One region of the Chryseobacterium sp. KMC2 genome, then DNA from elsewhere that is predicted to be linked to it. Evidence: riboswitches for the same ligand, from Rfam matches in the RefSeq annotation. Region 1 holds a riboswitch; each other region holds the start of a gene.
What was found. A riboswitch is a leader RNA that binds a small molecule or an ion and turns the genes downstream of it on or off. The one in region 1 is predicted to bind S-adenosylmethionine.

Region 1 (10,520 bases):
GTCAAAAAAGAAATCCCCGGAACTGGTGAGTGAATTTTCAGATATCACAAAGAAAATTTTGTTATGCAGTGAATTGCAAAATTTTTCTGAGCTAATGATGATTCATGAGCAAAAAATTTCCGATTTCCTTGAAATTCCTACAGTTAAAGAGCGTTTATTCTCAGACTGCCCTTGTTTTGTAAAAAGTTTGGGGGCATGGGGTGGAGATTTCGTGATGAGTGCCAAATTTGGGGACTATAAAGACTATTTTTGGGAGAAGGGTTTTACTAGTGTTTTTGAATGGCAAGATATAATTAATTTATAATCAATAAATTACAAGCCCCTTTTTTTATTTGTGATTCTGACTTATATCAGTATATTTAAACCACCTTTAACAAATAATTAATATTATTTTTGTTGAACTCAATAAAGAAATAGAAAATATAAGTAAAATGAAAAACACTAAAATCATCCAGGATTTAGAGAAATTAGGGATTAAAGGAAACTATGAAGTCGTATACAATCCTTCATATGAAGAATTGTATCAGGCTGAAGTTTCTCCTGAAAATCAGGGATTTGAGGAAGCTGAGCTTACAGAATCTGGCGCGGTATCGGTAAAAACAGGAATTTTCACAGGTCGTTCACCTAAAGACAGATATATTGTTCAGGATGATGTTACAAGAGATACAATTTTCTGGGATGGTAAAGTAAACCTACCTACCACTTCAGAAATTTTCGGGTCTTGTAAAGAACTAGTGATGAATCAGCTGGCGGAGGCAAAAAAAATCTATGTAGTAGATGCTTTCTGCGGGACAAATGCTGATACAAGACTTAAAGTAAGATTTATTGTTGAAGTGGCATGGCAGGCACATTTCGTTACCAATATGTTCATTCGCCCTTCTCATTTTGAGCTTGAAAACTTCGGAGAGCCTGATTTCACTGTAATCAATGGTTCTAAAACGACGAATCCAAACTGGGAAGCTCAAGGATTAAATTCTGAAAACTTCATCATGTTCAACCTTACTGAAAAACTACAGATTATCGGTGGTACTTGGTATGGTGGTGAAATGAAAAAAGGGATGTTTGCTATGATGAACTATTACCTTCCATTGAAAGGTATGGCTTCAATGCACTGTTCTGCTAACGTAGGAGAAGAAGGTGATGTTGCTTTATTCTTTGGTCTTTCTGGAACAGGTAAAACTACTTTATCAGCAGATCCAAAAAGATACCTTATCGGTGACGATGAGCACGGATGGGATCATAACGGAGTATTCAACTATGAAGGAGGATGCTATGCTAAAGTTATCGATTTATCAGAAGAAAAAGAACCGGATATTTTCAGAGCGATCAAGAGAGATGCACTTCTTGAAAACGTTGTTGTTAACAATGGAGTAGCAGATTATAAAGACGGATCAATCACTGAGAATACAAGAGTTTCTTATCCAATCTATCATATCAACAAAATTGTATTGCCATCTAAGGCAGGGCACGCTAAAAAGATTGTTTATCTTTCAGCAGATGCTTTCGGAGTACTTCCTCCGGTTTCTATCCTGAATGAAGATCAGGCTCAGTACCACTTCCTTTGCGGGTATACTTCAAAACTTGCCGGAACAGAAAGAGGAATTACAGAACCTCAGCCATCTTTCTCACCTGCATTTGGTGAAGCATTCCTTACATTACACCCTACAATGTATTCTAAAACATTGATCGGTAAAATGAAAGAGCATGGTGCTAAAGCATATTTAGTAAATACAGGTTGGAACGGTACAGGAAAAAGAATTTCTTTAAAAGATACAAGAGCAATCATTGATGCTATTATTGACGGTTCTATTGATAACGCTCCTAAAACTCAGGTTCCAATCATGAATCTTGAAATTCCTACAGCACTTCCAAATGTTTCTGAAGGTATTCTAGATCCTAGAGATACTTACGCTAATGTTTCCGAGTGGGAAGAAAAAGCAAAAGATCTTGCTTCAAGATACATTAAAAACTTTGAGCAGTACTGTGATACTGAAGCAGGTAAAAAACTTATTGCTTCAGGACCTCAATTACAGGAACAAACAATCTAATAAGATTATTTACAATACATACAAAAGCCTCATCACTGATGAGGCTTTTTTTATTTCAAATAGTGTAAAATGTATTGTTTATTTTGCTACATCTGTGATAGATATTTAAAAAGATAAATTATTTTAAACTTAGCAAAGCTAATCTGTATCCTTCCATTCCGAAGCCGGACAATACAGCATCGGTGTTGGCAGCAGTCACAGACTTTTGTCTGAATTCCTCTCTTTTATAAATGTTACTGATGTGTACTTCAACCTTAGGTTTTCGTATGTTCTTTAAGCAGTCTGCTATCGCATAAGAATAATGAGTGAATGCTCCCGGGTTGATCACTACTGCATCAAAATCATCTTCCTGAAGCCTGTTGATGAGCTCTCCTTCAATATTGGATTGATAATATTTTAATTCATAAGAATGAAACTCGGATTTTAGATTTTCCAAATACTTTTCCATAGAGATTGTTCCATAGATTTCCGGTTCTCGTGTTCCTAGTAAATTAAGATTGGGGCCGTTAACGATAAGAATTTTCATTTAAAAAATTTAGTCAAAGATAAATAAATTTATATAGACTACAGATCAATATTCGTCTGTGGGTTTTGCTGCGCATATTCTGAAGGGGTAATTCCTACAATCTGTTTAAAAACTCTGTTAAACGTTGACTGATTTGAAAACCCTGCTTCAGTGTAGATATACATCAAAGTCGTTTTTTGGAAATCAATCTCTGTAAAAAGTTTTTTCACATAGTTGATTCTATAGATATTAAGATATGTATTGAAATTAGAATATCCTTTATACCGTATAGCTTTAGAAATATAAGTGCTGTTGACATCTAGTGCTACGCTCAGTTTTGAGAGATTGAACTTGTCATCTTTAAAAAGTTTATTCTCGGTCATGGCGGTTTCTATTTTTTCAAATAGTTTTTTCATGCTTTCAACATCAATGTCATCCCATGAGTTTTCAGTAGGAGCCTGTATTTCATCTTTTCGAATTACAGTGGATTCTATTTGAGAGAGAATTTCCAGTTTTCGGATCTTATCTTTATAATAAATTAATAATGAAACAACTAAGATATTTGAAATAAAAAGGATAGTATCTGTAAACATTACCTCTTTTTGGGTATGCTCAGGAAACGTAAAGTTGAAGTTATTGGCTGCAATATAGCCGGTAATAATTAATAATAATATATAAGCCACATACAGTAATACTTCTTTTTTGGAAAAGAAAATATAGGCTCCCAGTGGGATGGGAAGCAGCCAACAAAAACTTGCAACAGAATTATTCCAGAAGGCAAGCATAATATAGAAGTTGTAAATAGGGGCAAATAGTAGATACAGATGCACTATAAGGCTTATCGGATATTTTTTTCTTACAATTGAATAGGTATAACCGGAAAAAAATAACCCGATCATTAAATACCAGGACATCATTTTGTCATGAATAAAGAATGTAAAGATTACGGCATATACTCCTAAAACCAGCAGCATAAGAATAGTATACCTATCCATTAGTTCAAGCTTAAATTTTTCTATCTGTACATTCTTTGTGTTTACTTCTGACATCTAAAATCCGTGTTATAAGGAATAAATTAATGAATTATCATAATTCATTAGGATATTGTTTTGGTTTTCAAAGATATATAAAATTTAAATCATTTTCAAGATTGTGATTTATACTTTTATTTTTTGATTTAATGATACAGTTAGTTTTGCAGGAGAAATTGTATCAAACAAATGTACCGAATAAATGTCCTTACTCTATTGTAAAAGTTTCAAACTCTATTCTTTCTTAGCTATACTTTGCTGTGCTCTTCCAATATTTTTAGAAAAAAAAATCCAGATATAAAACACAATTGATCATGCTTTGATAGGGCACCTCAAAGAAGCTTTTGTCAACTTTTTAACAAAAAATAATTCGAAAAATGAAAAAAACACTATTCTTATTGACAACAATTATTTCAGGATTAGCCTACTCCCAGGTAGGAATTAATACCGCGAATCCACAAGGAAGTTTCCATGTAGACGGCTTAAAAGATAACAATGCGACAGGAGTTCCAACAGCTGTACAGCAATCCAATGATTTTACTGTAACTTCTTCTGGTAGCGTTGGGATTGGTACTACGGTGCCTAATGCATCTGCAATGCTTGATGTGAATGTTGACGCTCTTGCAGTGGGTAGTAAAAAAGGATTTTTGGGGCCAAAAGTTGCCTTGACTTCTCAGACGGATGGGGCTACCATCCCTTCACCGGCTGCGGGATTACTTGTATACAATTTGGGAACCGCAGGGCTAGGCTATGTCGGTTACGTATTTTGGAACGGAACTGAATGGAGAACATTCAATAATGGTTCTCTTGCGCCTGGAACTTTAGGATCTATTACCTGTAACGGAGTAACACTTTCTCCAGGAACCTATACGGCCGGAACTCCCTATACCGGAACAATGACTGTTCCTTACACCGGAGGAAACGGAGGGGTCTATCCGGCACAGACTGTGGGACCTGTAAATGGTCTTACGGCAACACTGGCTGCTGGAAATTTTAATGTAGGATCAGGAATTCTTAGCTATACAGTGTCAGGTGTACCTACGGCTTCCAGCCCTACACTGACTACTTTTGCGTTAAATATTGGCGGACAGACCTGTAGTGCAACAGTAGGAGCCGGAGCTGTGATTGCTCCCGGAGAGCTGGTTTATTATCATTCTTCAATTCCGCGCAAGACAACATCATTTCTTTTAAGCCAGTTTCTTAATGATCTTCCCGTTATCAATAATACGTTCAGAGTGGATGCTTTTATTACTGCTCCCAATGCATTTGACTCAAGCGGGGCAACTACTAATTTTGATCCGCGTCTTTATAATATCACTACTGCCAATGCGAAAGTATGGGTTTCTGAAGTGTCTACCCATACAGGTGACTCACATGGCGCTAACTTATTAATTTTCCCTAATAATTATGCACAGTTTGATGATGGGGTTTATCTTACCTATGGAAGAAACGAAACGGTAACTTTTGATATTACTACTGCTGACAACAAATGGTACAGAGTGTACTATGCACTCCGTATAGATAACAAATCTTTTACAAGTGCAGGGAATGGTAATACGACTTCAGATTCCAATACTTCAGATAATACACTGGAGGTTTTTGTATCCATCCAGAGACTTTACTGATCTTAATAAGTGAGTTATTATTTGTAATTCCTAAAAAATTCTTACTCAGATAAAATTTAATGACGCCATTGGCGTCATTTTTTTATTTCCATGCACACAGAGTGTATTGATTCAATTATTATTAATGATATTTCTCATGTTTGCTAAAGTGTCAATTTTTATAAGTCCTTATTTTATCGGCTTTTTAATAAAATATTAAGTTAATTTTTGAAAAATTATCATGAAAAATTATAAGTCTACTTGTTTTGTAGACTAAATATTTCTAGATTTGCAGACATATTTCGATCGGCTTATAAAGAAAGATGGAGGGAACTGACCCAATGAAATCTTAACAACCTGCTCTCGCGCAAGGTGTTACATTCAGCCTTTAAAGGAAAAATAAGCATTAGGTTTATCGTATTTATCGATGCCCTTTGCTGTATTATCTGCAAAGGGCAAAATTTTAATATATGATAAACAAAATTGATTATGATTAATAAAAATTTGATTAGCTCAAAAATTTGGATTCCCCCTGTAGCGGTATTCTTTTTAGGAATAGGAAGCTTAAGCGGACAGAATACCAAGGCTAAAAAAGATACACTCAATGAGAAGGAGCTTGATGAAGTGGTGGTGGTAGCCTATGGGAAGGCTAAAAGAACCAGCTATACCGGTTCTGTGGCAACTATTTCCAGTGATAAAATTAACAACAGACCTGTTACCAATATTACAAAAGCATTGGAAGGACAGGTTGCAGGAGTGCAGACAACAAGTTCTTCCGGACAGCCGGGATCTACAGCAACAATCAGGATCCGAGGAATTGGTTCTATCAGTGCATCCAGCGATCCTTTATATGTGGTGGACGGAATTCCTTTTGACGGAAATCTAAACTCTATAAGCCCTAATGATATAGAATCAATCAGTGTACTGAAAGATGCTACGGCAAGTGCTCTTTATGGATCAAGAGGGGCGAACGGGATCATCATTATTACGACTAAATCCGGTAAAAAAGGAGAAGCCCGAATCAATTTTAATATGAGCCAGGGTTTTTCCACCAGAGCAGTAAAAGATTACGAACAAGTCAATACGGATCAGTATTTCCAACTGTATTGGGAAGCATTGAGAAACGGATACAGATCTAGCCAGATCAATGGACAGCAGGCAGCTCAGATGGCTACCAATAATCTTATTTCTGAGCTGGGTATTAATCCCTATGGAGCCAATTATTCAAAACCTGTAGGTACAGACGGAAAACTATTATCCGGAGCGACACCTTTATGGAATGATGACTGGAGAGATGTTTTACAGAGAGTGGCTTCGAGAAATCAGGTAGATCTGGATATCAGTGGAGGAAGTGAAAAAAGCAATTACTTTTTCTCATTGGGATATCTTGATGATAAAGGGATTGCCATTGAATCTGGATTTAAAAAATACAGCACAAGGTTAAAACTCAATTCTGAAGTTAAGAAATGGCTGAATGTAGGGGTAAACCTAAGTTATACCAACAGTATTCAACAGGCTCCTACGTCTTCAGATTCCAATACAAGCAATGTTATCCAGGCAGCAAGATCTGTTCCTTCATTCTATCCTTATTATGAGAGAAATCCGGATGGGTCTTATGTATTGGATGGTGCCGGAAACAGAATTTACGATTTTGGAAAATACAGGCCTACCAACGCTCTTCAGAATCAAAATCTGGCAGCAACTTTACCTTTAGATAAAAACGAAAATAAAGAAGATAACTTCTCCGGAAAAGGTTTCATGGATTTCACATTCTTACCTGAATTGAAGTTCAGAACCAGCTTTTCTGTAGATTTGGTCAACTATAATGGACATTATTACTCAAACCCGCTTATCGGGCAGGGTAGTGAGATTGGAGGATCGGTCACAAAGTCAAACAGCAGAACTTTATCGTATACCACGAGTAACATTCTGACTTTTGATAAAAAATTCGGAAAGCATCACTTTAATGTGTTGGCAGGTCAGGAATTTTATAAATATGATTATCAAACAATTTCCGGGACCAGAAGTCAGTTTTCACTTCCCTACTACTATGAGCCGGATGCTGCCGCTTTATTGGGAAGTTTCAGTGGAAACAGTGATAAGGTCAGCCTGCTAAGTTACCTTGGAAAAGTGGAATATGATTTTAATAATACCTATTTCCTGTCAGCTTCAGGAAGAGCCGATGGTTCTTCAAGATTCTTTAAGGATAACCGTTGGGGGAAATTCTGGTCTGTAGGAGGTTCATGGAAAATCTCTAATGAGGAATTTATCAAAAATCTGAATTTCTTTAATCAGCTGACACTTCGTGCAAGTTATGGAGGACAGGGGAATGATAAATTATTACAGCCTAATAAACTCCCTCTTTATTACGCTTATCAGGAACTTTATAAATTTTACAATAACCTTGGTGAGCCGGGGGCAGTACTTGAAAAAGCGAGAACCAACGAATTAAAATGGGAGACGAATCTTAATCTGAACGTAGGATTAGAGTTTGCGATTCTTAATAACAGAGTGAAAGGAAATATCGAGTATTTTGAGCGAAAAAGCCAGGATCTTCTATTTAATATGCCGGTAGCTCCGTCTTTGGGAATTAATGATTTTCCGGCCAATATCGGAACCATAAAAAATACAGGTTTTGAATTCTCTCTTTTTACAACACCAATTAAGACGGATGATTTCCAATGGAATTTAGATCTTAACCTGAGTACATTGAATAATAAGATTACGAAATTACCTAAAGGTTCTATCCTTACCGGAACAAAGTTGTTGCAGGTAGGTGGTTCTGTATATGATTTCTATATTCCGGAATGGGCAGGGGTAGATGCAAGTAACGGAAGACCCTTATGGAAAACCATCAGTACAGATGCTAATGGAAATACAGTGGAAGGTACTACTTCTGAATATGCAAAAGCAACAAGAACACTGCAGGGATCTGCACTACCAAAAGTAACCGGAGGGCTTAGTACAAGTATTACCTATAAGAATTTCGATTTCTCAGGATTGCTGACTTTCAAAATCGGGGGTAAAATTCTTGATACCGATTATACCTCAATTATGCATAACGGAAGTGCCGGAGGTCGTGCGTGGAGCGTAGAAATGTTAAACAGATGGACGCCTGAAAATCCTAATACGGATGTACCTGCATTGAGCACAATTACCAATAACTGGACGTCCAATTCTTCGAGATTTTTATATTCCGGGACGTATGCAAGACTTAAAAATGTAAGTCTGGGATATACTCTCCCTTCAGACTATTTTGAAAAACTGGGACTTAAAAAGTTCAGAATTTATGTTCAGGCAGAAAATCTTCTGACCTTCTATAAACATAAAGGAATGGATCCTGAACAGGCATTGGATGGTACTACTTATTACAGGTATCCTGCGATGAGAACAATCACTTTTGGACTTCAGGCAACTCTTTAACTTTTAAAAATTGAAACAATGAAAAAATTAAAATATTTATCTTTTGCCTTACTCGCAGCATGGGTACTGACCAGCTGTGAAAGTGACCTGGCAACAGCTCCTACCGACCAGGCTAATGATGTGGAGGTTTTTAAAACGGCTGAAAGTGCAGAAACAGTAATCAACGGAACCTGGGCCAGATTCAATGATGATGGAACAACCTATGCCAATATTGGGTATTCAACTGTTTTAAGAGCAAGTGATGCTATGGGAAGTGATGTAGCGGTACTGACTAATAAATATGGTTTTTCTTCTACCTATACTTTTACTGAAATGGTTAATAGTACGGCAAGCCGTCCATTATTTATCTGGTCGATGCTCTATTCTGCCATCAATAACATGAATAATGTGATTGCCAGAATTGACGGAACAGAAGGAAGTCAGGAAAAAAAGAATCAGGTGAAAGGCCAGGCAAAGGCATTACGGGCTTTCTGTTATCTGAATCTTGCCAGTTTTTATCAGTTCAGTTACCTGAAAGATAAGACCGCATTAACAGCTCCTATCTATACGGAACCTTCAACGATAACTACAGTAGGGAAGAAAAGAGCAAGTCTGGAAGAGATCTATGCTTTAGTGAAAAGTGATCTTACAGATGCTGATAATTTATTGAAAGATTATACGAGAAATAATAAAGATAAGATCAATCGTTCTGTCGTAAACGGGATTTTAGCAAGAACCTATCTGAATACGGGAGAATGGAGTAAAGCTGCCGCTGCGGCAAAAATTGCAAGAGAAGGTTACCCTTTGATGGCTCCGGAGAAATATAAGGATGGTTTCAACGATATCAATAATGCTGAATGGATTTGGGGGCACGGACAAACCCAGGAGCAATCCGGGGCAAGTTATGCATTCCATTACCTGGATGTATCTTCTTCCGGAAGTTATTATTACAGTTTTATGGCTGATCCTTATTTTAAAGACCTCTTTGATGCTAATGATATCAGATCTCAGCTTTTCTCATGGGATGGCCTTAAAGGAAGAGAAGGGTTGTTGAGGTATGCTAAGTTTAAATTTAAATCAGGACTTATTGCTGATATCGTCTATATGAGAGCTGCCGAAATGTACCTGATTGAAGCGGAAGCGGAAGCAAGAAACGGAAATGTATCGCAGGCAGTAACTGTTTTAAATCAGTTTAAATCAGCCAGAAATGCTAATGTCTACAGTGGCTCTTTAGCTCAGAATGATGTGGTAAAGGAAATTTTAATTGAGAGAAGAAAAGAATTATTCGGAGAAGGGTTTTCTCTTTCAGATATCATCAGAACACAGGGGACGGTAGTAAGGAAGCGTTTCGTAGACGCTAATGGAGAGCCTGTTAAAGTTCAGGTAACTACACCGGACGGAACGGTAAAAACGGTTGATGGAAGAGGTCATACTAATTTTGCATTCCCTGATCAAACAGGATTTGTACCGAATAGCAGGTATTATTTATTCAGTATTCCACAGAAGGAATCTGAAAACAACCCGAATTTATAGTTTATAACCCAATAATTAGATTTGATTTTTTTAGCCACTGCACTTGCGGTGGCTTTTATTTTCCCCTAGATCTATAGTATACCAGAGAATCAAAAGTGTGTATGAAGTTTTTAAAACGTTTGGTTTTTAGGGTATCTATACTTTCTTTTTCGTCAAGAAAATGGCGAAAGTTTATGGCTAGGGACCTTTTGTTTGTTTTAATTATAATTGTGTCACCAAGTTCAATAGAATTTGCTCTTTCTCCTATCTTTGTATTGTTATTAATAAGATAGATTTTATTCTTATCAAAACTTCTCCCTAAAAAGGCCCAATCCTTATCTGTTAGTTTAAACCTAAGTGTGTCAGAGGTATCAGGCTCGATCATAAGATTTGTTGTATAAATATCGGTTCCATTAAC
Region 2 (10,520 bases), on a different contig from region 1:
AGGATCCAAAACCAATCCCGGAGGATATTCTGTGGACAAAGAATCTTTGGAACAGTTTGAAACCAGTGATGAACGAAGTATGGAGGAGATCAGGAATATGATTAGAAAATCAGGCTATGATCCTGTCATGAAAGACTGGGATTCCATATATAGCGGTGTTTAAATGGTAAATATGTTAATGACCAACGATGAAAAACGAAGATACATTTGCGAGGTATAGCCGTCAGATCTTTATTGAGGAAATAGGACTGGAAGGACAGAAGAAAATAATGGCTTCAAAAGTTCTTGTCATAGGAGCGGGAGGCCTGGGAAGTCCCATTATCCAATATTTGGCCGCCGCTGGAGTAGGTAGTTTAGCTGTGATGGATTTTGATCATCTGGAGCTTCATAACCTAAACCGGCAGGTAATCCATAATGAAAATAATATGGGAATGCCTAAAGTAAAAAGTGCAGAAATATTTGTGAAAAACCTCAATCATCAGGTAGCGTTTATTGGGATCAACGAGAAAATTAATGCTTCAAATGCAGAACATATGCTGTCCCAATATGATGTAGTAGTAGATGGTTCCGATAATTTCTCAACAAGATATCTGGTGAATGATACCTGTGCAAAGCTGGAAAAAACATTGGTCTATGGAAGTATACTTGGCTTCTCAGGACAGCTGGCGGTATTCAATCATAAAGGAAGCAAAAACCTGCGCGACCTGTTTCCGGAACCTCCTTTTGATGAAGATATGCCGGATTGTGACAGCCTTGGAGTATTGGGTGCTTTACCGGGAATCGTTGGAAGTATGATGGCTCTTCAGGTTCTGAAAATAATCAGCGGGCTTCCCGTGAATCTGAACCAGCTAACACTCATTGATACATTGGATTGGAGGTTTCAAACATTGGATTTTTAGGAATAGGTCTTAGCTCATTGATCAATAAAATATCATTTCCATTGGCTTCATTCTAAACTTAGATTTCCACAAATCTTGCAGATACCTGTTGTATCACGTAAAAAGCGAAAAGTAGATAAAAAAAAGACAGTGAAATAATCACTGTCTTTTAATTTTTAACAAATTTATTTATTGTCCCTGCTGCATGACACCGGTATCTTCTTTTTTAGTTTGGTTTAAGATATTGGGATCTTCTTTTGCCAGTTTGTTTCTGGTAGGAATTTTATAATTGATTGAAAAACCGAAGTTTCTTGAATCATATTTAGATCGTATCATAACCCTTTCTCCTTCAGGTGGGCTGGAATAAGCCTGCATCACCTGGCTGTTGAAAATATCATTAGCAAATACGGAAACCGTAAGGCGCTTGTCCAAAAACTTTTTAGTCAGTGTAATATTAAGGGAGTTATTGAACGGTTTATCTGCTGTAAAATAGAAATATCCTCCTTTGGGTGTTAAATAGCTGTAATTAACATTCATATTGATTTCCTTAGGAAGGATAATTTGAGTCATCACATTAAAAATCCAGAACCCTTTATTGTTGAGGTTTTCAATGTCATGTTTCTGATATCCTGCATACAGATACATGAAGTTGATTTTATCAGGATTAAAATTAAACTTCATGATTTCACTTATCGGTTTGCTGAATATCATAAAAGGAATAGGAAGACCTACATTGAAATTGTGGATTTTCATATTAGAAATATTAATCTGCTCATTGTACAGATTTTTACCGTCTTTTCTGATAATCTGTGCAACCTGGTTGCTTGCCGAACTTACACTATAGCCGATAAATGCATAATCAAAAGCAGAAACCTTAAGCTCATAGTTATCAAAAATGGTCGGCTGAAGATTCGGGTTACCGGTTATTTGGGTATTGGGACCTGCAAATGTGGTATTGTTGGGGTTAAGAGCAGAAATACTCGGTAAACTGATTTTTCTGTTATAGTTTGCCGCAACATACACCTGATTCATCATGCTATACTGAATGCTGGCATTTGGGAAAAACTTAAACTTATTAAAAGGAATTAAATCATCCTGAACAAGTTTTTTATCTTTGTTAATGTATCTTGTTACTCCGGAAATATCATAGTTTTCAGCACGTCCTCCTAATGTAAAATCAAACTTCTTAAGTTTTGCCTGAAATTCTAAATAGGTAGATGCGGTTTGTCTTTGATATTCTAAATTGGTCAACCCAAAGCTTTTAGTATCATAATCCTGTCTTTCATATAACCCTCCTGCACTTAACTTTCCACCATCAAGAAGTTTAATGGGTTGTGAGTAATCAACTTTGAAGTTGGCTATTCTCATATCCGATTTGTTGTTGAGAATATCATTCCCTCCTGCATAGGCAAAAGGTTTCCCATTTTCTGTATAAAAACCTTCCCGAAAGAAATTATCCTGAGAAAACTTGGTATCAGACTTTGTATAGCCAAACTGAAAATCCAGCTTTTGGGACTTGTCTGCAAAACGCTTTTGATAGGTCACCACAGCTTCTTGTCTCAGGCTGTTGGTACGTGCTGCATCAAAAGCATCAAATTTAGCTTCTTTATAAACATCAGGATCCTGGCTGACAAGGAGATCAGCAAGACCATTACTTAGAGTATAGTTATCATTATTATTGTGGTAAATGTCGTAGTTAAGCAATAATCTGTCCTGCCCAAGCTCAAAGGTTACCCCTGATTTTGCAAAATATCCACGGGCATATCGGTCCGTATTTCCAGACAGAAGGTTGTCCTGCTGAGTATTAAGCATACTTTCACGATAGTTTTGGCCAACATTAAGCTGCCATCCGAAGAGTTTATTTCTGGCGTTGAGGTTAATTGAGTTAGTTACCCTGTTTCTATACTTATCATAGTTTGTGAACGTATAATTTCCGGAATAAGTAGCTGTTAAGTATTTATTGGCATTTTTATTCGTAACAATATTCATGATGGCTCCTCCGGAGGTTGCCGGAAATTCTGCGCCCGGTTGGGTAATCACTTCAATTTTCTCTACAGAATTGGCAGGCATGCCTTCAAGAAATGAGTTTAATTCATTAGAAGTAATGTTTAAAGGTCTTCCGTTAAGATAAACATCCAGCATTTTTCCCTGATACATCATTCCCGCGATGTCTGTGGCTACAAGTCCCGGAAGTTTTTTAATCCCTTCCAACACATTCCCATTGTTGAGCTGAGGCTGTTCAGAGAAATCAAAAACAGTACGGTCTGCTTTTTGTTCAACTGCTTTTTTAGTTTTGGTGATCACTACACCGTCAATTTGTTTTTCTTTAGGCTGGTTATTATTTTTTTCCTGAGAAAAAATAAAAACTGAGCTTACAAGTGATAAAGCGAATACAGTTTTTTTCATAATGTTTTTTACTACTATTCCGTTAGACGCTCAAAAGGAGAATTTGTTACGATAAAATGATGGAAATTAATTTTTTATGTCAAATATTTTTTTATTTCTGAAATAATTATATCTTTGCCAGGTAATTATCAAGAATCTCTAGATGGGATAGCAACCTGCAAAAACAAGCAAGGTGCTGCAATCGATAAGCCGGATCTTCCGGAAAAAATGTTTATCATTCTATCATTTCTCCCATCTTGAATTTTTGTTTTAAAGTTAAAATCAATGTTTAAAGACACGGGAAATCTCATTACACATGTCAATTTTTATTCCTCAGATCATGAAGGCGGACTTCATTATTCTGATATGTTCTCATGCCATTTCTACATGGGCATGCGTTGTTGTTTCTAGCCTTTTCCATTTCTAAAAAATAATACCAACATTTCAAACATTTATGCTAACCTTAAAATTTAAGGTTACAGGATTTGTAGTGCTTAAAAGTAAATCCTCACAACAAAAAAATAAAACACATGTATCATTTCAATAAAAAAATCCTTATCACTTCAGCTGCCTTTATTACAACATTTTATTACGCGCAGTCTGATACAGTACAGTCCAAAAAAATAGACGATGTGGTCATCCTGGGATCGCGAGGTTCCGGAAGATCATTAACTGATACTCCGGTTCCGGTAGATATCATTAATATTTCAAAAATTCTAAAACAAAGTCCTGTCAATAATATCAGCCAGGCTTTAAACTATATCGTTCCCTCATTTTCATCTACTTCACACACCGTTAATGATGGTACTGATTTCGTAGATCCTGCCCTTTTAAGAGGCTTGGGTCCGGATCAGGTTTTGGTGTTGCTCAACGGAAAAAGACGATATCAGTCTTCTTTGATTAATGTAACACTTACTCCGGGAAGAGGTTCTGTAGGAACCGACCTTAATGCAATTCCTGCTTTTGCTTTAGATAAGATAGAGGTGTTAAGGGATGGCGCTTCCGCTCAATATGGATCTGATGCCATTGCCGGTGTTGTTAACCTGGGGCTGAAAAAAAGATTGGGACTTTCCGGACAGGTATTTTTAGGAGGATATGCTTCACCTGTTGCTAATAATTTTTCGGGAGGAGTTGACGGGCAGACCATTTCTGTGGATCTTAATTACGGAGCAAAAATCGGAAAAGCCGGTTTTTTTAATATTACAACCTCTGCACAATACCGCGATCCTTATTCCAGAGCCGGTGTTCGGGAAGGAGACATTTTCAATGCTTACAACGCTGTCAATTACAGAGCTTTGCAGGATGGTGTTAATATTGATGGGCTGTATAAGAATATCAAAAACACGTCCAATACCCAGCAGATCATCAGTACCATTAAACAATATGCAACAAAAGTAGATTATTTCTCCTCCGGTTTTCAGTCTCAGATTTCCAATGCAAACAGTATTTCTGACCTTCAGGGGCTATTAGGCGGTGATTTTACCAGTCAGGAGCTTGCTTACAGGGGACTGGAAAGAAAAGACTTCAGTCTTAGAGCCGGGCAGTCTAAATTACAGTCGGCACAGCTTTTCTTTAATTCTGAAATACCGGTTAATGACGATTGGAAAGTCTATTCTTTTGGGGGATACAGCTACCGTCTTGGAAATGCTGGCGGTTTTTATCGCCTTCCAAATAACGAAAGAAACATCAATGCGGTTACTCCTAATGGATATCTGCCTCAGATTGAAGCGACAGTGAATGATTATTCCCTTGCAGCAGGAATTAAAGGAAAATGGAGTGGCTGGAACGTAGATTTCAGTAATACATTTGGGAAAAATGCCTTTAGCTTTGGTGTTGTGAATACCTTTAATGCCTCTCTGACAGACCATTCTCCAAGAAGTTTTGAAGCTGGAGGATCTGAGTTTTCACAGAACACGGTCAATCTTGATTTTTCAAAGAAATATAATGTATTGCATGGTCTTAACCTCGCGTTTGGAGGGGAATACAGATATGAAAACTACAAAGTAAACGTCGGAAAGGAAAACTCTTATGCTTCTTATGATATTTTTGGGAATGTGGTTACTGCCAATACACCTGAAAATGAAAAAGTAACAGACTTTTTTGGAAATATAAGACCGGCAGGAGCTCAGGTTTTTCCTGGTTTCAGTCCTGAAAATGCTGTTTCCGGAAGTCGGAATAGTGTAGCGGCCTACGCTGATGTGGAGCTTGAAGTAACAGACAGATGGTTACTCGAAGGTGCTCTGCGCTATGAAAACTATTCAGACTTTGGATCTACATTTAATTATAAGCTGGCAACAAATGTAAAACTGGCACCCAATTTCAATTGGAGAGGTGCCGTGTCTACAGGATTTAGAGCACCTTCTTTAGCTCAGATTTATTATAGTTCTACTTCCACATTGATTCAGCAAGGAAAAACAACACAGGTAGGTACTTTCAGGAATAATTCTGAGGCAGCACAGGCTCTTGGTATTCCAAAATTAAAGCAGGAAACATCACAATCCTACAGTACGGGAATTACATGGAGAATTCCGGCATTAAGCCTGGCATTCACAGCCGATGTATATTATATAAAAATAAAAGACAGGGTAGTCCTTACAGACCTTTTCTTCCGTCCTAATGGCAGTTTTACCCCAGGTTCAGATCAGGCAGTTCTTCAGGATGCTTTCGATGTGGCAAGAGCAAGCGCTGCTAATTTTTTTGCCAATGCTGTGGATTCCCAGACAAAAGGACTGGATATTACAGTTTCTCAGACTTCGAAAATTTCATCAGGTGTTTCCCTGGAAAATAATTTGGGCATCAACCTGAACCAAACCAAAAGAATTGGAGATATCCACGCATCCCCGAAATTAGTAAGCCAGATAGATAATTATTTTTCTGAGCCGAACAGAGTCTATTTCGAAGAGGCTGTACCCCGGATAAAAGCAACATTATCCAACACCCTGAAATTATCAGACTTTAGCCTTGTACTTCGAAATTCTTTTTTCGGTAAAGTGACAGATGCAGATGTTGTGGATGCCAATTTTGATGGCATCACAGAAAGCGGGGAGCATTTTGTATTAAATAGCCGCTTTGTGACGGATCTTTCGGTGGGGTATGATTTTAATAAGAATATTTCAGCAACCGTTGGAAGTAATAATCTCTTCAATATACTTCCTTCCAAAAGCCCTAATATAAGCTCATTAACGGCAGATAATCAGTTTGTCTATTCCAGACAGGTTTCTCAGTATGGTATCGGAGGACGCTTTGTGTTTGCGAGAGTAGAATTTAAATTTTAGGCAGAAGGCAGCAAAAAGCAGAGACTTAATCTCTGCTTTTTTTGTTTGAATAAACAGGCGGATTTTATTATTGTGCCCGGTTTTTTTCTTCAAAATTAATTTTTCTCTCCTCATTTTTCAGCTTCTGGTTGCCGAAATTATAGGTGATACTTAAGGTCAGCCTTCTGGCGTCCCAATAATTATTGAAAGACTGTGTATTATCGGAGAAATACATATTGGCTTTATATCCGGATTGTTTAAAGATATCACTTACCGAAAGGTTAATCTGCAATGCTTTTTCTGCAAAGCTCATTTTTATTCCGGCATCAGCACTGGCCCTGTTTCTGACGGACATATACCCATCCCTTGATGGAAGATTATGCCAGTAATTTAAAAACAGAAAAAACGTTTTGGCTTTATTGAGTCTGAAAGTATTGTTGGTAGAATAATAGAAGGCTTGCCCACTTTTAGGGACGGCATTGAATTGGGTAATCTGGGTTTCATTACAGCTGAAGGATGCAGAAAGATTGCTTTCCCAGATTTTGAAAAAAATATCTGTATAGTTAAGATTGATCCCATAATTGTTTTGATTGTAATAATTTTGATAGGTACTGGTTAGCTGGATTCCATCTAAAAATGTGATCTGGTCAAAATTATTCAAGGTTCTCTGGTAGTAGAGATTAGCTGAGAATTTATTTTTAAAGATATAATTGAATTCAATATTATGGTTGAATGAAGGCTGGAGGCTCGGATTTCCGGTATAATAAGTATTTGGATTGGAGTACCAGCGGAAAGGATCTAAAGCTCGGAAATAAGGGCGGTTAATCCTTTTGGAATAGGTAAGACTGAATTGATGGTTAGCATCAGCCTTATAAGAAATATAGGCAGTGGGAAATAGTTTTCCATACCTATTGTCAGACTGAGACTCTGTGGTGGGTGAAAATCCTTTTGTGTCGGTATATTCGTAACGCAGGCCTATTTTTGCAGACCATTTTTCACCAAAATCTTTACTGGCACTGAAGTAACCTGCATAATTTTTTTCATTATAATTAAAAAGATTGCTTTTTTTCGGGTTAATGGTATAATTTCCACTGATCATATTATAATACTCAATAGCTGAGTTGTTCGAAAACTGGCTGTACTTGGTACCGGCTTCAACTTGAATGGTTTTAAGATTTAAAGTCAAATCAGCCTGTCCGGAATAGATTTTATAGTCCACCGAAGATAGATTTCTGACCATTTGTTCTGAATGATCTGCCATATTTATGGTTTTAAAATTGACCTGAGTATCCGGAAGGTTTCCATAATAATTAGCTCCAAAACTCAGCTTATGATCTCCTAGCTTTTGATCAAAATAAAGGTTCAGCATTTGGGAAGTAAAATCAGAACGGTGTTTAGAATCAGTTTGGGTCTGGAAGTTTAGAGTGTCGTCGGTAAAGTAGTTTTGCCCCGAATGAATATCCATATTGGAGTGTCCTTTCAACATATCATAAACCATTCCTATATTGGATTTTTCGGATAATGAGTAATCCAGTGTCGCATTAAACCCAAGTCCATCATTCATATCCCTTCTGTCATCTCTGTTAACCGAAGAACTTTTTCCCATAACCTGATAATTTTCTACAGAACGTTTTTCTTCATCAAATCCCTGTAGTTTTATTGCTGCTTTTAATTTTTCATTCTGATAATTAACCCCTGCCACACTCCCAAATCCGGCATAGGTTTTTTGTTTATAATACGTGGTCAGATAACCGTTCCAACCAAGAAGTTGATTTTTTTTTAAAACAATATTAATAATCCCGCTATTTCCCTGAGCTTCATACTTTGAGGGCGGAGTAGTGATGACTTCAATTTTCAGGATGTTCTCAGAACGTAAGTTTCTTAAGTAATTGATGAGCTCGGTACCGGAAAGGTTAAGCATTCGGTCATTAACCATAACAGAGACTCCATTTTTGCCGGCAATAGAAAGAAGACCTTTATCTTCATCCACTTTAAGAAAAGGAGTTCCTGCTAATACTTCTGTTCCTGAGCTTCCCTGGGATAGCATAGAGTTCTGAACATTATAGACAAGACGATCTACTTTACGTTCTACCAAATTTTTTTTAGCGTTTACCGTAACCGTTTCGATCTTTTTTACCATTGCAGAGTCTTTAGTCTGCCCTACCGCAAAAGAATAAAATAACACTGAGATATAGAAAATAGTTCTTTTCATTGTATGTAAGAGAGGTTTTATTACAGCTCTGGGACAAAGGTATAAGGTGGATATTCTTGTAAAAACAGGGATTAGACGAAGGCTTGTTTCATGGGTGTGAAAATAGTTTTATCGGAAAAAAAGAGCCTTTCATCGAAAACTGTAGATAAATTCCTTGGCGGAGCTTTATATTTGAGTATGAAAAAACAGCAAATTATCTGGCTTCAGATTATCTATTGGAGTTTTGATTTTTTTGGAACGGTTATTACTCCTAATTTCTTTTTCCCGGAGAGAAGCAGCTATGAAGTAAGTATTCTCAGGATTACTTTTTTTATGGTAAAGATTCTGAGTTTCTATATTTCATATATATTTATTTTCCCAAAGTTCTTCAAGCTGGATAAGCTTTACTCAGCTGTAATAGTTTTTGTATTGACTCTTCTTTGCTTTGCAGGACTGCGTTATATTCTTGAAGAAATAATTTTGCAGGAGATCGTTGGGTTTCGAAACTATGGTGAAGGAACAGGACTTACATACTATTTTTTTGATAATATTTATAGCAGCTCTCTCACCACTTTCATAGCAGGAATTTTATGGATATTAGAGAAATACGGGGTGGCTGAAAATGATAAAAAACGACTCCTGATAGAGAAAAAACAAGCAGAACTTCAGGCATTGAAAACACAGATCAATCCCCACTTTATTTTTAATTCTTTAAATAACATTTACTCCCTTGTTTATCAGAATTCAGATAAATCATTACCCGCAATTGAAAAGCTGAGTGAGCTGCTCAGATACAGTACGAAAGATCTTGAAAAAGATGTGATCAGCCTGGATAAAGAAATTGGGTATATTGAGAGCTTGATCGGGCTCGAAGAACTGAGAATAAAAAACGCTGAAATGCTGATTTTCGAAAAAGATATCACCCATCCAAAACTCAATATTTCTCCTATGCTCTTGGTTCCATTTGTAGAAAATGCTTTTAAACATGGTGACTTCAGGGATAAAGGTTTTGTTCTGAAAGTTTCCGATAAAAACCGAAGCCTTCATTTTTCTCTTCACAATTTTAAAAATCAAAAGATGAAAGATACAGCGTCTGGGATAGGTATTGAGAATGTGAAAAAGAGACTGGAAATTCTTTATCCTCAGAAATATGAACTGAATATAAAAGACTCAGAAACAGAATTTATAGTAGATTTAAAGATTGATTTACGAGATGAATACAATTAAATGCGTCGTTGTAGATGATGAGCCCCTGGCCATATCTCTCCTTGAAAACTATATCCGGAAGATTCCTTTTTTTGAACTGGTATTTTCTACCGAGAATCCTATATTGGCTTTAGAATATATTAAAGATAATGATTCTGACCTTATTTTTTTAGATATCCAGATGCCGGAGCTTACAGGGATTAATTTCATGAAAATTGTGGGAGCCAGGCAAAAGTATATTTTAACTACTGCTTATTCGGAATATGCACTGGAAGGATACGAGCATAATATAATTGATTATCTGCTGAAGCCTGTTTCTTTTGACCGGTTTCAAAAAAGTGCCCTAAAAGCCAGAGAACGTTTCTCGGTTAATGAGGAAACAGATTCCCATTTCTTTGTCAAGTCTTCCGGACAGCAACATCGTTTGCTCTTTAATGATATTCTTTATATTGAGAGCATTAAAGACTATGTAAATATCAGGACAGAGGATGAAGAATATATCGTTCTTGATACGCTTAAATCAATGGAAAATCAACTTCCTGATCAATTTATACGCATTCACAAGTCCTTTATCATAAATCTGGATAAAATAAAAAGCATAGGAGC
Region 3 (10,520 bases), 160 kb from region 1:
TCCAGCATTGCAGGGTTTACAATTCCAATGTTCATTCCTGCCTGGATGGCATGATAAAGAAATACTGAATGCATAGCTTCCCTTACGGTATCATTTCCACGGAATGAGAAAGAAACATTACTCACTCCTCCACTTACAGAAGCATAAGGAAGGTTTTGTCTCACCCATCGGGTAGCTTCTATAAAGTCGATGGCATTTTTCCTGTGCTCATCCATCCCTGTAGCTACCGGGAAAATATTCAAGTCGAAAATGATATCTTCAGCAGGAAAACCAATCTGGTTCACCAAAATATCATAAGACCGTTTTGAGATTTCAATTCGTCGTTCAAGATTATCTGCCTGCCCTACCTCATCAAATGCCATTACAATTACTGCAGCACCATATCTTTTGATCGCTTTTGCATGTTTGATAAATTCTTCTTCTCCTTCTTTTAAACTAATGGAGTTTACCACACATTTTCCCTGTGCTACCTGAAGACCGGCTTCTAAAATTTCCCATTTGGAAGAATCAACCATGATGGGGATTCTTGCGATATCCGGTTCGGAGGCAATTAAGTTCAGGAACTTGATCATGGACGCTTTTCCGTCAATCAATCCATCATCAAAATTGACATCGAGAATTTGTGCTCCGCCTTCCACCTGATGGCGGGCAATATCTAATGCTTCAGAGAATTTCTCCTCTTTAATTAGTCTTAAAAATTTTTTGGAGCCGGCAACATTTGTCCTTTCACCAACATTGATGAAATTACTTTCCGGTGTTATGATAAGAGGCTCAAGGCCTGATAATCTTAAATACTTCATCTAATTTTATTCTTCTAAAATATAATAGGCATTATTTGCATTCTGCCTTAATAAATCTCTATGCTTAGCTAAAGCAGTGATCAGTGGAAATCTCTTGTATGCTAAACCATGCTCTTTAGCAAATTTTTCTATCTCCTCTGTGATTTCGTTATAATACATATAGCTGTAGTTTGGAAATAAGTGATGGGCAACATGGAAATTAAAATTCCCCAACACATTTCTCACCAGCCAATTATTTTCTTTTAAATCATTCGTCACTTCAAACTGGTGACGAAGCCAGCTAAATGGAAGCCCATTGTTCCTGTCCAATCTTGGAAAAGCATTATCGGGCAGCGGATGTAAAGGCAATAAAACAAACAAAGCAAAAATGCTTGCTGAAATCACCTGTAAAAACCATGCTCCCAACGCTAATCCTGCTGATACTTTAAAGAACACCACCGGAACTACAATCTGATAAAAAAAGTAGAACAGCTTATACCCTATCATTTTCACTTTCTCTATTACGGGTATTCTTCCCTGAGTTTTTAATATCACTCTTTCCTTATCAAAGAAATCTCTAAAATCTCTTATAAACATCCAGTTGAATAAATACAACGGATATACTAAAAAGAAAAACTTATCCTGGTATTTCTGTACCCCTTTTGCTTTGATCCAGGGAACGATTAGCAGCAAACCACTCTGCTCAATATCCGTATCCCAGCCATCCACATTAGGATAAGCATGATGACTTGCTATATGTCTTTTTTTCCAGATGTAGGAATTAGCTCCCACAAAATCAAAAATGTGCAACACCAGAAAGTTTAGTCTTTTACTTTTATAAATGTTGTTATGGGCTGCTTCATGGATAAGATTTAAATAAATCAAGACCAGAAAAACTCCCATGACAACAAAACTTAGTACATACAACCAGGGGACCTCTGCATTGAGAACAGCAACAAAGTATAAACTTATATAGATCAACGGCAGAATAACCGCCTTCACCTGGATATAAATATCTCTGTTCCCGGGAATTTCTTCTACCCGTTGGTTCACTTTCTTCCTTAGTTCATTAAACAGTTTCGCATCGTCAGAATCTTTGAAATAACTCGGCTTTTCCATTATATTAAACTTTATGGTTTATTTAAAGTTAATATTTATAATCCAGCCTACATTATTGATTTTAATTAAAAAAATCTATCAAATCATACAAATTCTTTCAATTTTCTTGGCGGATATTTTTCTACAAGATCAGCAATCGCTTTGATATGTTCCGGAGTAGTACCACAGCACCCTCCTATAATATTGATCAATCCTTTTTCTACATATTCCTTGATTTGTCTGGCCATATCTTCCGGTGTCTCATCATATTTTCCAAAGGCATTCGGTAAACCTGCGTTCGGATAAGCTGAAACATAGAATTCTGAATTATGGGCCAACGTCTCCAGGTAAGGCGTCAGCTGATCTGCTCCTAAAGCACAGTTGAATCCAACACTTAACAGGTTCAAATGAGAAACTGAAATCAGAAAAGCTTCTGCTGTTTGCCCACTCAATGTTCTTCCTGAAGCATCTGTAATGGTTCCTGAAACCATGATTGGAATTTTAATTCCTCTTTCATCCTGCAGCTCATCGATAGCAAACAAAGCTGCTTTGGCATTCAATGTATCAAAGATGGTTTCTACCAATAGAATATCTGATCCTCCATCTAATAATGCTTCACACTGCTGTCTGTAAGCTACTCTCAATTCTTCGAAAGTAATTGCTCTGTATCCCGGATCGTTAACATCTGGGCTTAAACTTGCCGTTCTGTTTGTAGGACCTATAGATCCCGCCACAAATCTCGGTTTATCAGGATTTTTTGCTGTGTATTCATCACAGGCTTTTCTGGCAATTCTTGCAGACTCATAGTTCAGCTCATACACCAGTTCTTCCATATGATAATCTGCCATAGCGATGGTAGTTCCTGAAAACGTATTCGTTTCAATAATATCAGCCCCTGCTTCCAGGTATTTTTTGTGAACTTCTTCAATAGCATGGGGCTGAGTCAAAGAAAGCAAATCATTGTTTCCCTTAACCGGATGTTCCCAGTCTTTGAAGCGCTCTCCACGATAATCTTCTTCTTCAAACTTATAACGCTGAAGCATGGTTCCCATAGCTCCGTCAAGGATGAGGATGCGCTTTTGGAGTTGAGAGTTGAGAGCTGAGAGTTGAAAGTCTTGTATGCTATTTTTCATTTTCTATTTTTTTATAATAATTTATAAATCCGCTGATAAGCTTTTTACATAAAAGGATTTTTCTATTTACAATTTCAAAATCATCTTTAGAAATATATACTTGGTCTAAAGCCAGATAAAATTGGGTTTCCAGTTCGTAAAGAGATCCTCTGGCAATATGCAAAAAGTGTAATGTATCTTTAGATGTTCTTCTTCCACATCCTTCTGCTATATTTGATCGGATTGAAATAGCGGCTCTTCTTATTTGACTGGTTAAAGCAGATACTTCTTCTTTAGGAAAATTTGTGGTCAAAATATAAGTTAGGTTAACCAATTTTCGTCCTTCAATCCAAACCTCTAATTCTGTATAATCTCTACTCATTTTTTATCTATAAACTGTCAACCCTAAACCCTCAACTAATCTAAAGCTTGTTTTAAATCTGCAATGATATCTTCTACATTTTCCAAGCCTACAGAACAACGTACCAGACCTGCTGTAATTCCTACTTCATTTCTTTCTTCGTCAGACAGTTTGGAATGAGTTGTAGAAGCCGGGTGAGTAACGATCGTTCTTGTATCACCTAAGTTGGCGGAAAGTGAACACATTTGTATCTTGTCTAAGAAATTTCTTCCACCCTCTATTCCTCCTTTTATTTCAAAAGCAACGATATTTCCTCCCAGTTTCATTTGTTTTTTGGCAACTTCATAGCTCGGATGGGATTTCAGGAATGGATATTTAACCAATTCCACATTAGGATGGCTTTCTAAAAACTCGGCTACTTTCAATGCATTTTCACAATGTTTTTCAACACGGATTGCCAATGTCTCCAGGCTTTTTGATAATACCCATGCATTAAAAGGAGATAATGCAGGACCTGTATTTCTTGCGAAAAGATAAATTTCTCTGATCAGGTCTTCTTTTCCTACTGCAATTCCACCTAAGACTCTTCCCTGTCCGTCAATCAATTTCGTGGCTGAATGTACAACAACATCTGCACCATATTTAATTGGCTGCTGAAGATAAGGTGTTGCAAAACAATTATCTACAATAAAAATCAGATTGTGTTTTTTTGCAATTTTCCCAAAAAACTCCAGATCCAGAATTTCAATAGCAGGATTAGTAGGAGTTTCCAGGTACAGAATCTTTGTATTCGGTTGAATATATTTTTCAACATTTTCAGCATCACCGGCCTTGAAATAAGTAGTTTCAATATTCCATTTCGGGAAATACTTGGTAAACAAGGTGTGGGTAGATCCAAAAACCGACTGGCAGCTTACAATATGATCTCCTGCATTCAATAATGCCGCAAATGTGGAATAAATTGCAGCCATTCCTGTAGCAAATGCATATCCTGCTTCTGCACCTTCCATTTTTGCAATTTTATCTGTGAATTCCGTTACATTCGGATTAGAGAAACGGCTGTATAGATTTTTAGGCTTTTCTTCGGCAAAACTCGCCCTCATATCTTCGGCATCCTGAAAAATAAAGCTGGATGTAAGGTATAATGGTGTGGAATGCTCGTCAAACTGAGTTCTTTCAGTTTGGGTTCTTATTGCTGATGTTTCAAAATTCTCCATATAGTTTTAATTAATTTACCAATATAGCAGTCTAACAATTTAATAATGAGATTCTTCGCAATGCTCAGAATGGTAATTTACAAGTATTGGTAAACTGTTAAATTGTCAGATTGTTACATTAATTTTATTTTATTTCACTTACTCTTAAAATATCTCCGAAAACACCTCTGGCAGTAACCTGCGCTCCGGCTCCGGCTCCCATAATAACAATTGGATTTTCACCGTAGCTTTCTGTATAAATCTCAAAGATTGAATCAGAACCTTTTAACTGTCCTAATGCTGAACTTCCCGGTACGGACACCAATTTCACATCAAGCTGTCCTTTTTCTTCCTGAAGATTCCCATGCAGATCCCCTACGTAACGCAATACATGACCGGGTTCTTGGTTTTCTTTGATCTTCTGATATTCTTCATCCAGTTCTTCCAGTCTTGAGATAAATTCATTTTTCTCTACGGAAAGAAGATTTTCAGGAATTAGATTTTGAATATTAATATCCTGGAATTCGTTGATCAGATCCAGCTCTCTTGCCAAAATCAGTAATTTTCTTGCTACATCATTTCCAGAAAGGTCTTCACGCGGATCCGGTTCTGTGTATCCTTTTTCCATTGCCTCTCCTATAATTGTAGAAAACTTATCATTTCTTACAGAGAAGTTATTGAAGATATAACTCAGCGAACCTGAGAATACACCTTTGATTCTGGTGATATTTTCTCCTGAAAGGTGTAGTAATTTGATCGTGTCAATTAACGGAAGACCCGCTCCTACATTTGTTTCATACAAATATCGTCTGTTGTTTTTACTCAACGTATATCTTAGTTTACGATATTCTTCAATAGGAAGTGTGTTGAAGATCTTATTGGAAGAAACCAGGTCAAATCCGTTTTCTGCCAGGGCATGGTAGTTTTTCACAAAATCTTTACTTGCTGTATTATCCACAACAATCAGATTTTCCAATTGATTTTCGTTAGAGAATCTGATGAGTTCCTGTACATTTGAGGAGTGCTCTGCAGTCAAAACCTCATCATTCCAATTCGCATCAAAACCTTTTTTATTGAAAGCAATCTTCTTTGAATTGGCTACTGCAACTACTTTAAGATCTATTTTCTTACGTCTTTTAATTTCTTCTGAAGATTGAAGAACCTGCTCAATGAGTGTTTTCCCCACATTTCCGTGACCGATAATAGCCAGATGAACAGTCTTTGGTTTTTTGAATATTTCAGATTCTAAAATATTTCTGGTTTTTTCGTCCTGTGAAGAGGTTACAACGATGTTTACCCTGTTTTCTCCTGATACCTGGTTTAAAAGCAATGGGAAGACATTATTTCTGGCCAGCTCAGCAAGAACTTTATTGAAATCTTCTGCTACAAATCCAAGTACAGAAACATTATTGATACTGTAGATTTGGGAAACTTTCCCTGATTTTCTTTCTGCTTCAAATTCATCGATAAGGCAAGCTACTGCTTTTTCTGCATCATTTTCCTGAACCAAAATAGAGATTCCGTTTTCTATAGCTTGTTGGGAAATCACTCCCACACTTATACGCGCTAAAGTAAGCGCTTTAAAAATTCGTCCGTCAATTCCGATTTCTCCAAGGAAATCTTCTCCTTCAAATTTAATGATTGATCTGTTCTTCAAAAATTTTATTTCGTTAGCATTTTTCATGAGTCTATAAAATATTTTTTATGATAGTATTTAATTGTTGGTATTCCATTAGGAAGGCATCATGCCCATGTATTGATTGGATCTCGTGATAAGAAACATTCTTATTTTTCTCTGTCAGTCTTTCAAAACACATTCGGATTTCAGAAGCAGGAAAGAATAAATCTGTATCAACGGAGATCATGTGCATTCGGGCCTGGATTTTCTCCAGCATAGCTTCTTCTGTATTGATATTCATTAATAGATGATTCATCAGCCTGTACGCTTTTAAACTAAATCTATCGTTTAAAGCATTTCCGTGATAAACCAGCCAGTCTTCCGATTCTAAGCGTTGTTTATCCTTATTGTATTTATTTTGAAATCTGTCATTGAGTGATTGTGGAGTCCGATAGCACAACATGGCATGGATTCTGGCTTTTTGCAGAGGTTCATCTTTATCATTCAGTAAAAATTTCTGAACAAGGCATTGTGCATGAAGCCAGTCATGAGTTTTAAAATCACAGGCAATAGGGATAAATACTTCTGCAAGCTCGGGCTTCTTGGAAAGCATTTCCCAAGCAATCCCTCCTCCTAAGGAGCCTCCAATAATGGCATATAGGTTTTCGATATGTAAAATTTCCAGTCCTTTCAAAAAGATATTGGCAATATCTGCAGGAGTGAAATCTTCATAGTCTTCAATTAAAAAATTATCGTAGCCGTTTCCGGGAATATTAAAACATAGAACTGTGTACTTTTTTGTATCAACTACCTGACCGTCGCCAATTAATTGTTTCCACCAGCCTTTTTCTCCGGATACATTTGAGTTTCCGGTCAGCGCATGATTGATTAAAATAATAGGTGCAGTGAACAAGTCTTTCCCGAAAAGCTCATAGCTCAACGGGATATGGTATTCCTTTTTGGAATGGGTTTGATACGAAAGATTAATATAGTTTAGTTCTGTTTTCAATTCTATTATTTTTAATACAATTGAAAATGCCACAGGAAATGGCTGAAAAGAACTTCAGTAAGTTATCTGTCCAAAATAATTTTGGTAGAACGTAGCACCTTCTTTGCTTGCACAAAGGGTTGCTAAGGTTTCATAGGGTCTAATCCCTCAACCTTTCTTGATAACATTTTCAATATTTGAATGAACGAATGGTGCAAAGGTAGTTTTTTTCTTTTAATTTCAAAAAAAAATTAATTTAATATTTTAATATCCCCATAAATACAAGTGTTTCAAGCCTATATTAAGAATTATTCAGATGATAGGAATTGGAATTACTTTTCAAAAAAACTAACTTCGTATGGAAAATGATGATATATGACCTCCGAAAAAGAAAGATTACAAGATTCCAAATGGAAAAACTGGGGACCTTACGTAAGCAACCGGCAATGGGGAAATGTACGTGAAGATTACAGCTCAAATGGAAATGCCTGGAACTTTACCAATCATAACAATGCGGAGAGCTATGCTTACCGTTGGGGCGAAGAAGGTATTGCCGGTATTTCCGATGTCAAGCAGCTGTTCTGTTTTGCATTCTCATTTTGGAACAAGAAAGATAAAATTGTAAAAGAGCGATTCTTTGGACTGAGCAATCCTCAGGGAAACCATGGTGAAGACATCAAAGAAATATTTTATTATCTGGATAATACTCCTACTCATAGCTATATGAAAATGGTTTACAAATATCCGATCAATGCATTTCCTTATGATGATCTTGTCACAGAAAACGGCAGACGCAGCAAAAAGGAACCGGAATATGAAATTTTTGATACCGGAATCTTCAACAACGATGAATATTTTGATATTTTCATTGAATACTGTAAGGCTGACCATAATGATATCTTGGCAAGGGTTACGGTATGTAACCGAAGTCAGCACGCTGCCCCTATTGTAGTAGCACCAACAGCCTGGTTCAGAAACAATTGGAAATGGGGATACAATACTTATAGAGGTGAAATGCATACTTCTCATGATGGAAGTATTAGTATTGGTCATGACAGTATTTCAATTAAAAAGCTATACTCCAGAAACGGAAACGCACAAAGTGTATTTTGTGATAATGAAACCAATACTTCTAAGCTTTATGGAGCTCCCAAAACTGAAAATACTTATTTCAAAGATGGTATTAATGATTTCATTATTCACCAGGGAGACACTGTAAATCCTGAGAGGAGGGGAACAAAAGCTTCTTTTCTGATTGACGAATTTATTGAATCCGGAGAATGTAAGATTTTTGAATTCAGATTATGTCCTGATGAAACTGATGAGCCTTTTCAAAGTTTTGATGAGATCTTCAGTACCCGAAAAAATGAAGCTGAAGAATTTTACCACGAAATTCAAAATGACACCACGGATGAAGATGAAAGAAATGTCCAAAGACAGGCCTTTGCCGGACTTCTCTGGAATAAACAGTTTTATCATTACAATATTGGAAAATGGCTGAAAGGTGATCCTAATTTTGAAGCCCCCAGAAACTTTAATGAATATGTAAGAAATACAGAATGGAATCATCTTCACAATAAGGACATTATTTCCATGCCCGATAAGTGGGAGTATCCGTGGTATGCTACCTGGGATCTGGCATTTCACTGCGTACCCTTATCTATGATAGATGCAGAATTTGCCAAGGGCCAGCTTTTGCTATTGACCAAGGAATGGTATATGCATCCTAACGGACAGCTTCCTGCCTATGAATGGAATATGAGTGATGTAAATCCGCCTGTACATGCATGGTCCTGCTTCAGGGTTTTTAAAATTGATGAAAAAAATAACGGAAAACCGGATCTTTTATTTCTGGAAAAGGTATTCCAGAAGCTTCTCCTGAACTTTACCTGGTGGGTGAACAGAAAGGATAAAAACGGAAAGAATATCTTCGGAGGCGGTTTCCTCGGGCTTGATAATATCGGTGCTTTTGACCGGAATATGGATTTAAAAGACGGGCAACATCTTGAACAAGCCGACGGAACGAGCTGGATGGCTATGTACGCACTAAATATGATGCGTATTGCCATGGAGCTGGCCCAATATTACCAGGTATATGAGGATATGGCTATCAAGTTTTTTGAACATTATCTTTATATCGCAGAAGCGATGGAAAACCTTGGTGAAGGCACTAAAGGCCTGTGGAATGAGGAAGACGGTTTTTTCTATGATGTTCTTCAGCTTGGAAACGGAGACAGCGTATCTTTAAGATTAAGAAGTATTGTAGGATTAATACCTCTTTTTGCTGTAGAAATTGTAGACCATAGATTGCTGGAAAAGATGCCGAATTTCAGAAGCAGAATGGAATGGATACTAAAAAACAAACCTGAACTCACTAAACTTGTCTCTCATTGGGATGAGGAAGGCCATGGAAGAAAGCACTTAATGAGCATCCTCCGTAAAAACAGACTGACAAAAGTTTTAACGAGAATGCTGGATGAAAAAGAATTTTTGAGTTCTTATGGGATCCGTGCCATGTCTAAAGTATATGAAGAGAATCCATTTGTATTCTCTGTTCACGGAAGGGAAAATATGGTTTATTATACTCCTGCAGAAAGTGACAGCAGAATGTTTGGAGGAAACAGCAACTGGCGTGGCCCTATCTGGTTTCCTATCAATTTTCTGATTGTAGAAAGCTTACAGCGTTTCCATTACTATTATGGAAACAGTCTTAAAGTAGAGTTTCCAACAGGAAGCGGAGATAAGAAGAACCTTGATGAAGTGGCCCAGAATATCAGCAAGAGACTTTGCTCCATCTTTTTAAAGGATGAACATGGCCAACGCGCTTTTAATGGTGGAAATCCTAAGTTTAATTATGATGAACACTTTAGAGATTATATCACCTTCTTTGAATATTTCCATGGAGACAATGGCCGTGGCGTAGGAGCTTCTCATCAGACAGGATGGACAGCTACTGTAGCCAAGCTTATTAAACCCAGACTTACATTTTAAAGAAAACGCTATACTGCATAAAAAAACCGGATGAGACATCCGGTTTTTTTTATTTTTAAAGAAAATAGAATTAAATTTTATCTCCATTAACAAAAACTTCGTATCCGATTTCTACATTCGGTTCTAAGGTTTTTGATACGGAACAGTATTTCTCAAAAGATAATTCTGCCGCTTTTAATGCTTTCTTAGGATCAATTTCTCCTTCCAAAAGGAATTTTACTTTAATAGATTTAAAAGGTTTTGCATCATCCACCTGCACTCTCTCCCCTTCCACTTCTGCCTGAAAATTTTTAATATCCTGACGCTGCTTCTTTAATATAGAAACCACATCTATTCCACTGCAGCCAGCTACAGCCATCAGTACACTTTCCATTGGT

Region 2: another riboswitch for S-adenosylmethionine. It lies ahead of JML65_RS17805 (TonB-dependent receptor plug domain-containing protein); the one in region 1 lies ahead of JML65_RS04885 (SusC/RagA family TonB-linked outer membrane protein).
Region 3: another riboswitch for S-adenosylmethionine. It lies ahead of JML65_RS05640 (alpha/beta fold hydrolase); the one in region 1 lies ahead of JML65_RS04885 (SusC/RagA family TonB-linked outer membrane protein).

Annotation. Positions count from the first base shown of each region.
Region 1 covers NZ_JAESIT010000003.1:173,721-184,240, forward strand. The annotation lists gene JML65_RS04860 (GYDIA family GHMP kinase) at 1-304, shown strand, start outside; gene pckA (phosphoenolpyruvate carboxykinase (ATP)) at 432-2,048, shown strand; gene JML65_RS04870 (type II 3-dehydroquinate dehydratase) at 2,167-2,574, opposite strand; gene JML65_RS04875 (helix-turn-helix domain-containing protein) at 2,613-3,602, opposite strand; gene JML65_RS04880 (hypothetical protein) at 3,962-5,209, shown strand; SAM riboswitch class I at 5,497-5,594, shown strand; gene JML65_RS04885 (SusC/RagA family TonB-linked outer membrane protein) at 5,678-8,611, shown strand; gene JML65_RS04890 (RagB/SusD family nutrient uptake outer membrane protein) at 8,630-10,123, shown strand; gene JML65_RS04895 (hypothetical protein) at 10,179-10,520, opposite strand, start outside.
Region 2 covers NZ_JAESIT010000016.1:101,959-112,478, reverse strand. The annotation lists partial or broken gene thiH (2-iminoacetate synthase ThiH) at 1-163, shown strand, start outside; gene JML65_RS17815 (HesA/MoeB/ThiF family protein) at 189-899, shown strand; gene JML65_RS17810 (outer membrane beta-barrel family protein) at 1,068-3,284, opposite strand; SAM-I-IV-variant riboswitch at 3,405-3,502, shown strand; gene JML65_RS17805 (TonB-dependent receptor plug domain-containing protein) at 3,794-6,538, shown strand; gene JML65_RS17800 (outer membrane beta-barrel family protein) at 6,606-8,729, opposite strand; gene JML65_RS17795 (sensor histidine kinase) at 8,907-9,935, shown strand; gene JML65_RS17790 (LytR/AlgR family response regulator transcription factor) at 9,922-10,520, shown strand, end outside.
Region 3 covers NZ_JAESIT010000003.1:329,440-339,959, reverse strand. The annotation lists gene metH (methionine synthase) at 1-800, opposite strand, end outside; gene JML65_RS05665 (fatty acid desaturase family protein) at 807-1,898, opposite strand; gene JML65_RS05660 (homocysteine S-methyltransferase family protein) at 1,982-3,010, opposite strand; gene JML65_RS05655 (four helix bundle protein) at 3,000-3,371, opposite strand; gene JML65_RS05650 (O-succinylhomoserine sulfhydrylase) at 3,407-4,567, opposite strand; gene JML65_RS05645 (ACT domain-containing protein) at 4,692-6,230, opposite strand; gene JML65_RS05640 (alpha/beta fold hydrolase) at 6,235-7,173, opposite strand; SAM riboswitch class I at 7,233-7,340, opposite strand; gene JML65_RS05635 (MGH1-like glycoside hydrolase domain-containing protein) at 7,528-10,143, shown strand; gene JML65_RS05630 (OsmC family protein) at 10,214-10,520, opposite strand, start outside.